DNA from 2 places in the Terrisporobacter glycolicus ATCC 14880 genome. Region 1 is predicted to be linked to the other one. Evidence: a T-box and tRNA genes for the amino acid it is inferred to sense, from the RefSeq annotation. Region 1 holds a T-box; the other holds one or more tRNA genes.
The links. A T-box is a leader RNA that pairs with one kind of tRNA and senses whether it is charged. The one in region 1 lies ahead of metG (methionine--tRNA ligase), so its partner is inferred to be a tRNA-Met.

Region 1 (4,424 bases):
ATAGCGTTTGGAACACCGCTTTTTAGAACATCATATGTATCAACCAATAATAAACATTTGTCTGGGTAAACATCCGCATAAGCACGGAAAGATTCTAATTCATTGTCAAATTTTTGAACCCAGCTATGAGCTTGAGTTCCAATAACAGGTATGTCAAACATTTTCCCGGCTAATACATTAGCAGTTCCAGTACACCCTCCTATTACGGCAGCCCTTGCTCCATAAGTACCTGCATCTGGTCCTTGGGCACGTCTAAGACCGAACTCAAAAACAGGATCGCCAGCAGCAGAATAACAAACTCTAGAAGCTTTAGTAGCAATTAGTGATTGGAAATTCACTATTGTAAGTAAAGCAGTTTCTATTAATTGAGCTTGATATAAAGGTGCTTTAACTGTTATTACAGGCTCTTTTGGGAACATTATAGTCCCTTCTTCTACAGCATATATATCCCCAGTAAATTTAAAATCTTTTAAAAAGTCTAAGAATTTATCAGAAAATAAACCTAGGCTTTTTAAGTATTTTAAGTCATCATCTGAAAAATGAAGATTATTTATGTATTCTACTAATTGTTCTATACCGCAAATAATAGTATACCCACCATTACAAGCGTTCTTTCTGAAGAACATATCAAATACTACTATGTCTTCATGAATATTCTTCTCATAGTATCCATTTAACATAGTTAATTGATACAAATCAGTAAGAAGTGTTAAATTTCTCATGGTATTTCTCCTTAAACATTTAAATAAATTAAAAAACCTTATACTTATACTAAAACATAATATACCTCAACTTTCAAGCATAAAGTATATGTAGAGTATTATAAAATAAGACATCATTTATTTTAAGTATACATCATAAAATGGTTTAAAGGAGGGGGATTCATATTAATAAATTATGGTTTTATATGATAGTCCTAGGTATAGTTGGGAGTATATGTTTTAACAACTTACCGGAGACAAATCAAGCAATACTAAATGAGGGCACAAGGGCTATTGAATTTGCCATAACATTGGCTAGTGTGATGGCACTTTGGATGGGAGTAATGAATATTGCAAAAGACTCAGGGTTGATAGATAAAATAGCGGATAAAATGAGCCCTTTAATGAAAAAATTATTTCCTACTGTTCCTAAAAATCACAAAGCCATGTCTTATATGATTATGAACATGGTGTTAAATATGTTGGGGGCAGGAAATGGAGCAACGGCCTTTGGATTAAAAGCCATGAGTGAACTACAAACATTAAATCCAAATAAGAAAAAGGCCTCTCCTGATATGATAATGTTTCTAGTTATTAATATTTCATCCATACAGTTAATTCCTTTTACTATGTTAAAAATAAGAATAGATGCAGGTAGCACAAATCCTAATTCTATAATTTTAACTACTTTATTTGCAACAATTATATCTACAATAGTTGGAGTTGTAGGTTGTAAATTATTACAAAGGAGGTATAGATGATGTTAGATTATTTTTCTAATATAGCCATACCTGTAATAATTTTATTTATTGTTATCTATGGTAAGAAACAAAAAATAGATATATATGAAAGTTTTATAAATGGAGCTATAGAGGGATTAAAAACTGCATGGAACATATTGCCCTATATAATAGGAATATTTTTAGCTATTGGAATTTTTAAATCAGGAAGAGGAATAGAAGTTTTGGAATACATATTTTCACCCGTAGCCCAACTATTAAATATACCAAAGGAATTAATAGGGATTATAATCGTAAAGCCTTTATCTGGAAGTGGAGCCTTAGGAGTATATGCAGAATTAATTCAAAGAGTCGGAATTGATTCTCTTACAGAACAAATAGGATCTACTATGGTTGGAGCATCGGAAACAATTTTTTACACGATGGCCATTTATTATGGAAGTCTAAAAATAAAAGATACAGGATATACTTTGTTTTGTGCATTGTTATGTCATATAGCCGGTGTGCTAGCGTCTGTTTATATTTGTTATTTTTTCCTTACATAGAGGATAATTGTTGACAATAAATTATAAATTTACTAAAATTAAAAACATAGTATTAAAAATTTGCAGGGCTCATATGTCCAACGATATATATTTGATATCGCTTCGGATAAATCCGTTGACCAAAAGAATTAATTAATATTTGTATCAAAACTTTGATTTTGAGAATAATATTTAATACATATTTAAAAATTAAATATAATAAAAGCTGAGAAGAGAAGAGTAAGTAAGAATTTTTTCTACAGAGAGCTAGGTTAGGTGGAAGCTAGTGCTAAAAGAATTACTGAAGATGGCCTTGGAGCTTTTTATCCGAAATAATTTAGGATAAAACATTTAGACATGTTACAGTCTACTAAGATATCTATTGTGAAAATAGTGTTTTTAAGCAACGTGAAATTTTCATGATAAATAAATTAGGGTGGTACCGCGAATAATCTCGCCCCTATGGACTCCATAGTGGCGAGTTTTTTATTTATAAAAATAATGCACAAGAGGAGGAAACAAAAATGACTAAACCAACATTTTATATAACTACGCCTATATACTATCCAAGTGGTAGATTACACATAGGCCATACTTATACTACTGTGGCAACTGATGCTATGGCTAGATTTAAAAGATTTTGTGGTTATGATGTAAAATTCTTAACAGGAACAGACGAGCACGGTGAAAAAATTCAAAAGAAAGCTATAGAACAAGGTGTAAGTGAAATAGAATACTTAGATGGAATGATAGCTGGAATAAAAGATTTATGGAAGACTATGGACATATCTTATGATGATTTTATAAGAACTACAGAAGACAGACATAAGGTTATAATACAAAAGATATTCACTAAATTATATGAGCAAGGTGATATATATAAAGGTGAATATGAAGGAAGATACTGTACTCCATGTGAAAGTTTCTGGACGGAATCTCAATTATTAGAAGGAGATAAATGCCCAGACTGTGGTAGAGAAACATATTTAGCTAAAGAAGAAGCTTACTTCTTTAAATTATCTAAATACGAAGATAGATTAAGAGAATTATTCCAAAATCCTAACTTCTGTTTCCCAGAGTCAAGAAAAAATGAAATGGTTGCTAACTTCTTAGACAAAGGTCTTGAGGATTTATGTGTAACTAGAACTACATTTGACTGGGGTATAAAAGTTCCTTTTGATGAGAAACACGTAATATATGTTTGGGTAGATGCTTTATGTAACTACATAACAGCATTAGGATATTTATCAGAAAATGACTCTGAAATGAAAAAATACTGGCCGGCAAATATCCAAGTTGTTGGTAAAGAAATCATGAGATTCCATACAATAATATGGCCAGCATTATTAATGGCACTAGATTTACCAGTGCCACAGCAAGTATATGGTCATGGATGGATATTATTCGGTAATGATAAAATGAGTAAATCAAAAGGAAATATAGTTTATCCAGAGCCAATGATCGAAAGATACGGAATAGATACACTTAAATATTTCTTGCTTAGAGAATTTGCTTTCGGACAAGACGGAAGCTACACTCATAGAAACTTTGTAACAAGAATAAATACAGATCTTGCTAATGATTTAGGAAACTTAGTTAGTAGAACCGTATCAATGGTGGAAAAATACAACGATGGCATAATACCAGAAGCTGTAGAAGAAACTGAATTTGATGCAAGCTTAAAAGAGCAAGCTAAATTATCAAGAGAAATATTTGAAACTCAAATGAACAAAATGCAGTTCCATGAAGCATTAGAAGGTGCATGGAAGTTAGTAAGAAGAACTAACAAATACATTGACGAAACTATGCCATGGGCTTTAGCGAAAGACGAAGCTAACAAAGGTAAATTAGATGCAGTATTATACAACTTATGTGAATCTATAAGAATAATAGCTACATTAATAAACCCTATAATGAAAACAACTGCTAACAAAATATATGACCAAATAGGAATAGCAGGGCAAGAAGAATTAACAAATTGGGAAAGTACTAATACATTTGGTTTAATTAAACCAGGAACAAGAATACACAAAGGAGAATCTTTATTCCCAAGACTAGACATTGAGAAAGAGGTAGCAGAATTGGAAGAATTATTTGCAGAAAAAACAGAAACAGTAGAAGAAGTAGCTCCATTAGAGCACAAAGAATTTATAGGAATAGAAGAATTAGACAAAGTAGAATTAAGAGTTGGTAAAATATTATCTTGTGAAAAACATCCTAAAGCTGACAGACTTTTAGTTTCTCAAGTTAAATTAGGACCAGAAACTAGACAAATAGTATCAGGAATAGCTAAATGGTATAAGCCGGAAGAAATGGTTGGAAAAGAAGTTATAGTAGTTTGTAACTTAAAACCAGTTAAATTAAGAGGTGTTGAATCTCAAGGTATGATATTAGCTGCAGGAAATGACGGAGACGATTTAATAGTTCCAGTTGCAACTGGAGCAAATGATGGTAGTGAA
Region 2 (4,424 bases), 250 kb from region 1:
TACATCATCTTTATATTCTCCAATTATTTCAGGATTAATATTTTTTTCCTGATGTACAAGCTTCTCTAATTTAACAACTATAAAGTCTGATTTAAATTCATATGACACTTGTTTTGTGGTATTAACTTTTAAATAAAGATAGTTTTTACCCTCAATTGGATTGTTTATAGAACCATATATATGTATATCCTCTTTACTTATTTTTTGCAAATCAGATAGTTTTCCTGTTATATAAATATCAGCTACTAAATCGGTTTCTGGATATACAACTAAATCATCATCTTTTAGTTCCTCTGCATTTGTTACAGTCACAGGTATATTTTCAAAAAGTTTTGTATCTTCAGGGTCTACTATAGCCATGACATACATCCACAATACCATCGCACTAAGTAGAGATATTAATTTTATTCTAGTATTTCTTTTTAAATTATTCTTCATTTAAATATCCCACCTTTAAAGAAACTTTTGTCTTCAGCTGTTGTTTTATTTAAATTTTTCTTTAATATATTAGCCATTCTTTCCTTTGCAATATCTCTATATAGTTTGCCTGATTTAGCTATAGAAACTTCTCCTGTTTCTTCAGAAACTATTAAAGTAATACAATCAGAAACTTCACTTATTCCCACACCAGCTCTATGTCTAGTACCCAAATCTTTTGTTAAATCTTTACTTTGACTTAAAGGTAGAAAACATGCTGCTGCTTTTACCTTATTACCTCTTATTACTACTGCACCATCATGCAGAGGTGTGTTTGGTATAAATATGTTTATTAATAATTGTCTTGAAACATCTCCATCTATTATAGTTCCAGTTCCTATTATATCTGATATTTTGGTTTCTCTTTCTAATATAATAAGCGCTCCTATTCTTTGTCTAGATAAAGAGTATAACGTTTCTACAATTTCATCTATTGTCTTATCTAACTTTTTACTTTCAGCATTTTCTCCACTTTTTCCAATTAAATTAAAGTTTGCTCTACCCAAATGCTCAAATCCTGCTCTAAGTTCAGGTTGGAATATTATACAGACTGCTAAAACTCCTACATTTAATGCATTCACTAATATCCAGTACAATGTATGTAATTTAAATACAGAACTAAGTTGAGTAGCAAGTAATAAAACTACTATACCCTTAAAAACTTGCTCTGCTCTTGTATCTTTTATAAACATAAAAATCTTATAGAATATATACGCTACAATTAATATATCTACAACATCATATATACTCATTCTTAATATTATATCAATAAAACCATTTAAAAAAGAATTTATATCGGACATATTTTATCCTCCTGCTCAATAGTTTCTTAACCTTTTACACTATGTATTATACTATAATAATACAACTATATACAAACTATCTTATTTAATTCAACATATTATTTATCATATTTATATTTTATTATAAGGTTAATTACATATATTTATTTCATTTTTTATAAAAAAAAAGTTTCACTAACGTGAAACTTTGATTGGTGAGCGCACAGGGATTCGAACCCCGGACACACGCCTTAGAAGGGCGTTGCTCTATCCAGCTGAGCTATGCACCCATGTTATTGGAGCGGGAAACGAGATTCGAACTCGCGACTTCAACCTTGGCAAGGTTGCGCTCTACCACTGAACTATTCCCGCATAAAAATTTGTGAAATGGTGGGACCAACAGGGCTCGAACCTGTGACCCCCTGCTTGTAAGGCAGGTGCTCTCCCAGCTGAGCTATGGTCCCGGGATAAATTAAAATGGAGCGGGTGAAGGGGATCGAACCCTCACAGCCGGCTTGGAAGGCCGGAACTCTACCATTGAGCTACACCCGCATGGTGACTCATAGGGGAATCGAACCCCTGTTACCGCCGTGAAAGGGCGGTGTCTTGACCGCTTGACCAATGAGCCATATATATTAAAATGGTTGCGGAGACAGGACTCGAACCTGTGACCTTCGGGTTATGAGCCCGACGAGCTGCCAACTGCTCCACTCCGCGATATTAATTTGGTGCCGAAGACCGGAATCGAACCGGTACGAAAGTATAAGTTTCGCAGGATTTTAAGTCCTGTGCGTCTGCCAGTTCCGCCACTTCGGCACTTTCTTGGCTCCAAGGGAGGGACTCGAACCCTCAGCCTATCGGTTAACAGCCGAGTGCTCCACCGTTGAGCTACCTTGGAACATTACGTGGCTACGTGCTACTCTCCCAGGAGGTCGCCCTCCAAGTACCATCGCCGCTCAAGAGCTTAACTTCTGTGTTCGGAATGGGAACAGGTGTATCCTCCTTGCTATAATAACCACATAAAATTCATTACACTCATATCGCCAACGATATTTCTTTGCTAACGCTTCAGAAAAATCCGTTGCTCAAAATGTTTTTAAGTATTAACTTTTGTTAGTACTTTCAAAACTGCTAACATTTAATGTTTTCATTAACTATTTTTAGCAACTGAAATCTTCCTTATAATTATATAATCAAAGATTTAGTTGGCGATATAAACCTTTAGGTTTATTTTGGTCAAGTCCTCGACCTATTAGTATCAGTAAGCTACATATGTTGCCACACTTCCACCTCTGACCTATCAACCATGTAGTCTTCATGGGGTCTTAACCTTACGGTGGGAAATCTTATCTTGAAGTAGGCTTCGCGCTTAGATGCTTTCAGCGCTTATCCTTTCCGTACTTAGCTACCCAGCTATGCCCTTGGCAGAACAACTGGTACACCAGCGGTACGTCCATCCCGGTCCTCTCGTACTAAGGACAGGTCTCCTCAAATTTCCTACGCCTGCGACGGATAGGGACCGAACTGTCTCACGACGTTCTGAACCCAGCTCGCGTACCACTTTAATGGGCGAACAGCCCAACCCTTGGGACCTACTACAGCCCCAGGATGTGATGAGCCGACATCGAGGTGCCAAACCTCCCCGTCGATGTGGACTCTTGGGGGAGATCAGCCTGTTATCCCCAGGGTAGCTTTTATCCGTTGAGCGATGGCCCTTCCATGCGGTACCACCGGATCACTAAGTCCGACTTTCGTCCTTGCTCGACCTGTATGTCTTGCAATCAAGCTCTCTTCTGCCTTTACACTCTACGTACGATTTCCGACCGTACTGAGAGAACCTTTGAGCGCCTCCGTTACTCTTTAGGAGGCGACCGCCCCAGTCAAACTGTCCACCTGACAGTGTCCCACTACCTGATTCAAGGCAGCTGGTTAGAATCCCAGTACTACAAGGGTGGTATCCCAAGGATGGCTCCACACAGACTGACGTCCATGCTTCATAGCCTCCCACCTATCCTGTACATGTAGCACCGAGACTCAATGTCAAGCTACAGTAAAGCTCCATGGGGTCTTTCCGTCCTGTCGCAGGTAACCGGCATCTTCACCGGTATTACAATTTCACCCAGTCTGTTGTTGAGACAGTGCCCAAATCGTTACGCCTTTCGTGCGGGTCGGAACTTACCCGACAAGGAATTTCGCTACCTTAGGACCGTTATAGTTACGGCCGCCGTTTACTGGGGCTTAAGTTCACTGCTTCGGTTACCCTAACAGATCCCCTTAACCTTCCAGCACCGGGCAGGCGTCAGCTCCTATACATCGTCTTGCGACTTAGCAGAAACCTATGTTTTTGGTAAACAGTCGCTTGGGCCTATTCTCTGCGGCCATGTTTCCATGGCACCCCTTCTCCCTAAGTTACGGGGTCATTTTGCCGAGTTCCTTAACAACAGTTCTCTGGCTGGCCTTAGGATACTCTCCTCACCCACCTGTGTCGGTTTGCGGTACAGGCACCTTTAACCTCGATAGAGACTTTTCTCGACAGTGTGAAATCAGCTACTTCGCTACTAAATTTCGCTCCGCATCGTACTCCAGCATTATTCAGGCGGATTTGCCTACCTGAACTGCCTCAATACTTGCCCGCACATAACCAACAGTGCGGTTAGCTTATCCTACTGTGTCATCCCATTTCTCAAACGGTTATTGGTGGTACAGGAATATCAACCTGTTGTCCATCACCTACGCCTTTCGGCCTCGGCTTAGGTCCTGACTAACCCAGGGCGGACGAACCTTCCCCTGGAAACCTTGGGTTTACGGCCTGTGGGATTCTCACCCACATCTCGCTACTCATGCCAACATTCTCACTTCTATACAGTCCACATCTCCTTACGGTAATGCTTCAATCCATATAGAAAGCTCTCCTACCCATCATAAATGATGCCGTAGCTTCGGTAGTACGTTTTAGCCCCGGAAATTTTCGGCGCAGGATCACTCGACCAGTGAGCTATTACGCACTCTTTAAATGAGTGGCTGCTTCTAAGCCAACATCCTGGTTGTCTGTGCAATCCCACATCCTTTACCACTTAACGTACATTTAGGGACCTTAGCTGACGATCTGGGCTGTTGCCCTTTTGACTATGAATCTTATCACCCACAGTCTGACTCCCAAGCATA

Region 2: it encodes a tRNA-Met, which carries the amino acid that the T-box ahead of metG (methionine--tRNA ligase) is inferred to sense. The anticodon was not compared.

What each region holds. Positions count from the first base shown of each region.
Region 1 is NZ_CP117523.1:142,973-147,396, forward strand. Features, by position in the region: gene TEGL_RS00905 (nicotinate phosphoribosyltransferase) at 1-722, opposite strand, end outside; gene TEGL_RS00910 (nucleoside recognition domain-containing protein) at 908-1,462, shown strand; gene TEGL_RS00915 (spore maturation protein) at 1,459-1,986, shown strand; T-box leader at 2,185-2,430, shown strand; gene metG (methionine--tRNA ligase) at 2,454-4,424, shown strand, end outside.
Region 2 is NZ_CP117523.1:3,931,670-3,936,093, forward strand. Features, by position in the region: gene TEGL_RS19030 (CdaR family protein) at 1-438, opposite strand, end outside; gene cdaA (diadenylate cyclase CdaA) at 435-1,280, opposite strand; tRNA gene TEGL_RS19040 (tRNA-Arg) at 1,473-1,549, opposite strand; tRNA gene TEGL_RS19045 (tRNA-Gly) at 1,557-1,631, opposite strand; tRNA gene TEGL_RS19050 (tRNA-Val) at 1,648-1,723, opposite strand; tRNA gene TEGL_RS19055 (tRNA-Gly) at 1,738-1,811, opposite strand; tRNA gene TEGL_RS19060 (tRNA-Glu) at 1,813-1,887, opposite strand; tRNA gene TEGL_RS19065 (tRNA-Met) at 1,901-1,976, opposite strand; tRNA gene TEGL_RS19070 (tRNA-Leu) at 1,986-2,075, opposite strand; tRNA gene TEGL_RS19075 (tRNA-Asn) at 2,083-2,157, opposite strand; rRNA gene rrf (5S ribosomal RNA) at 2,163-2,279, opposite strand; rRNA gene TEGL_RS19085 (23S ribosomal RNA) at 2,492-4,424, opposite strand, start outside.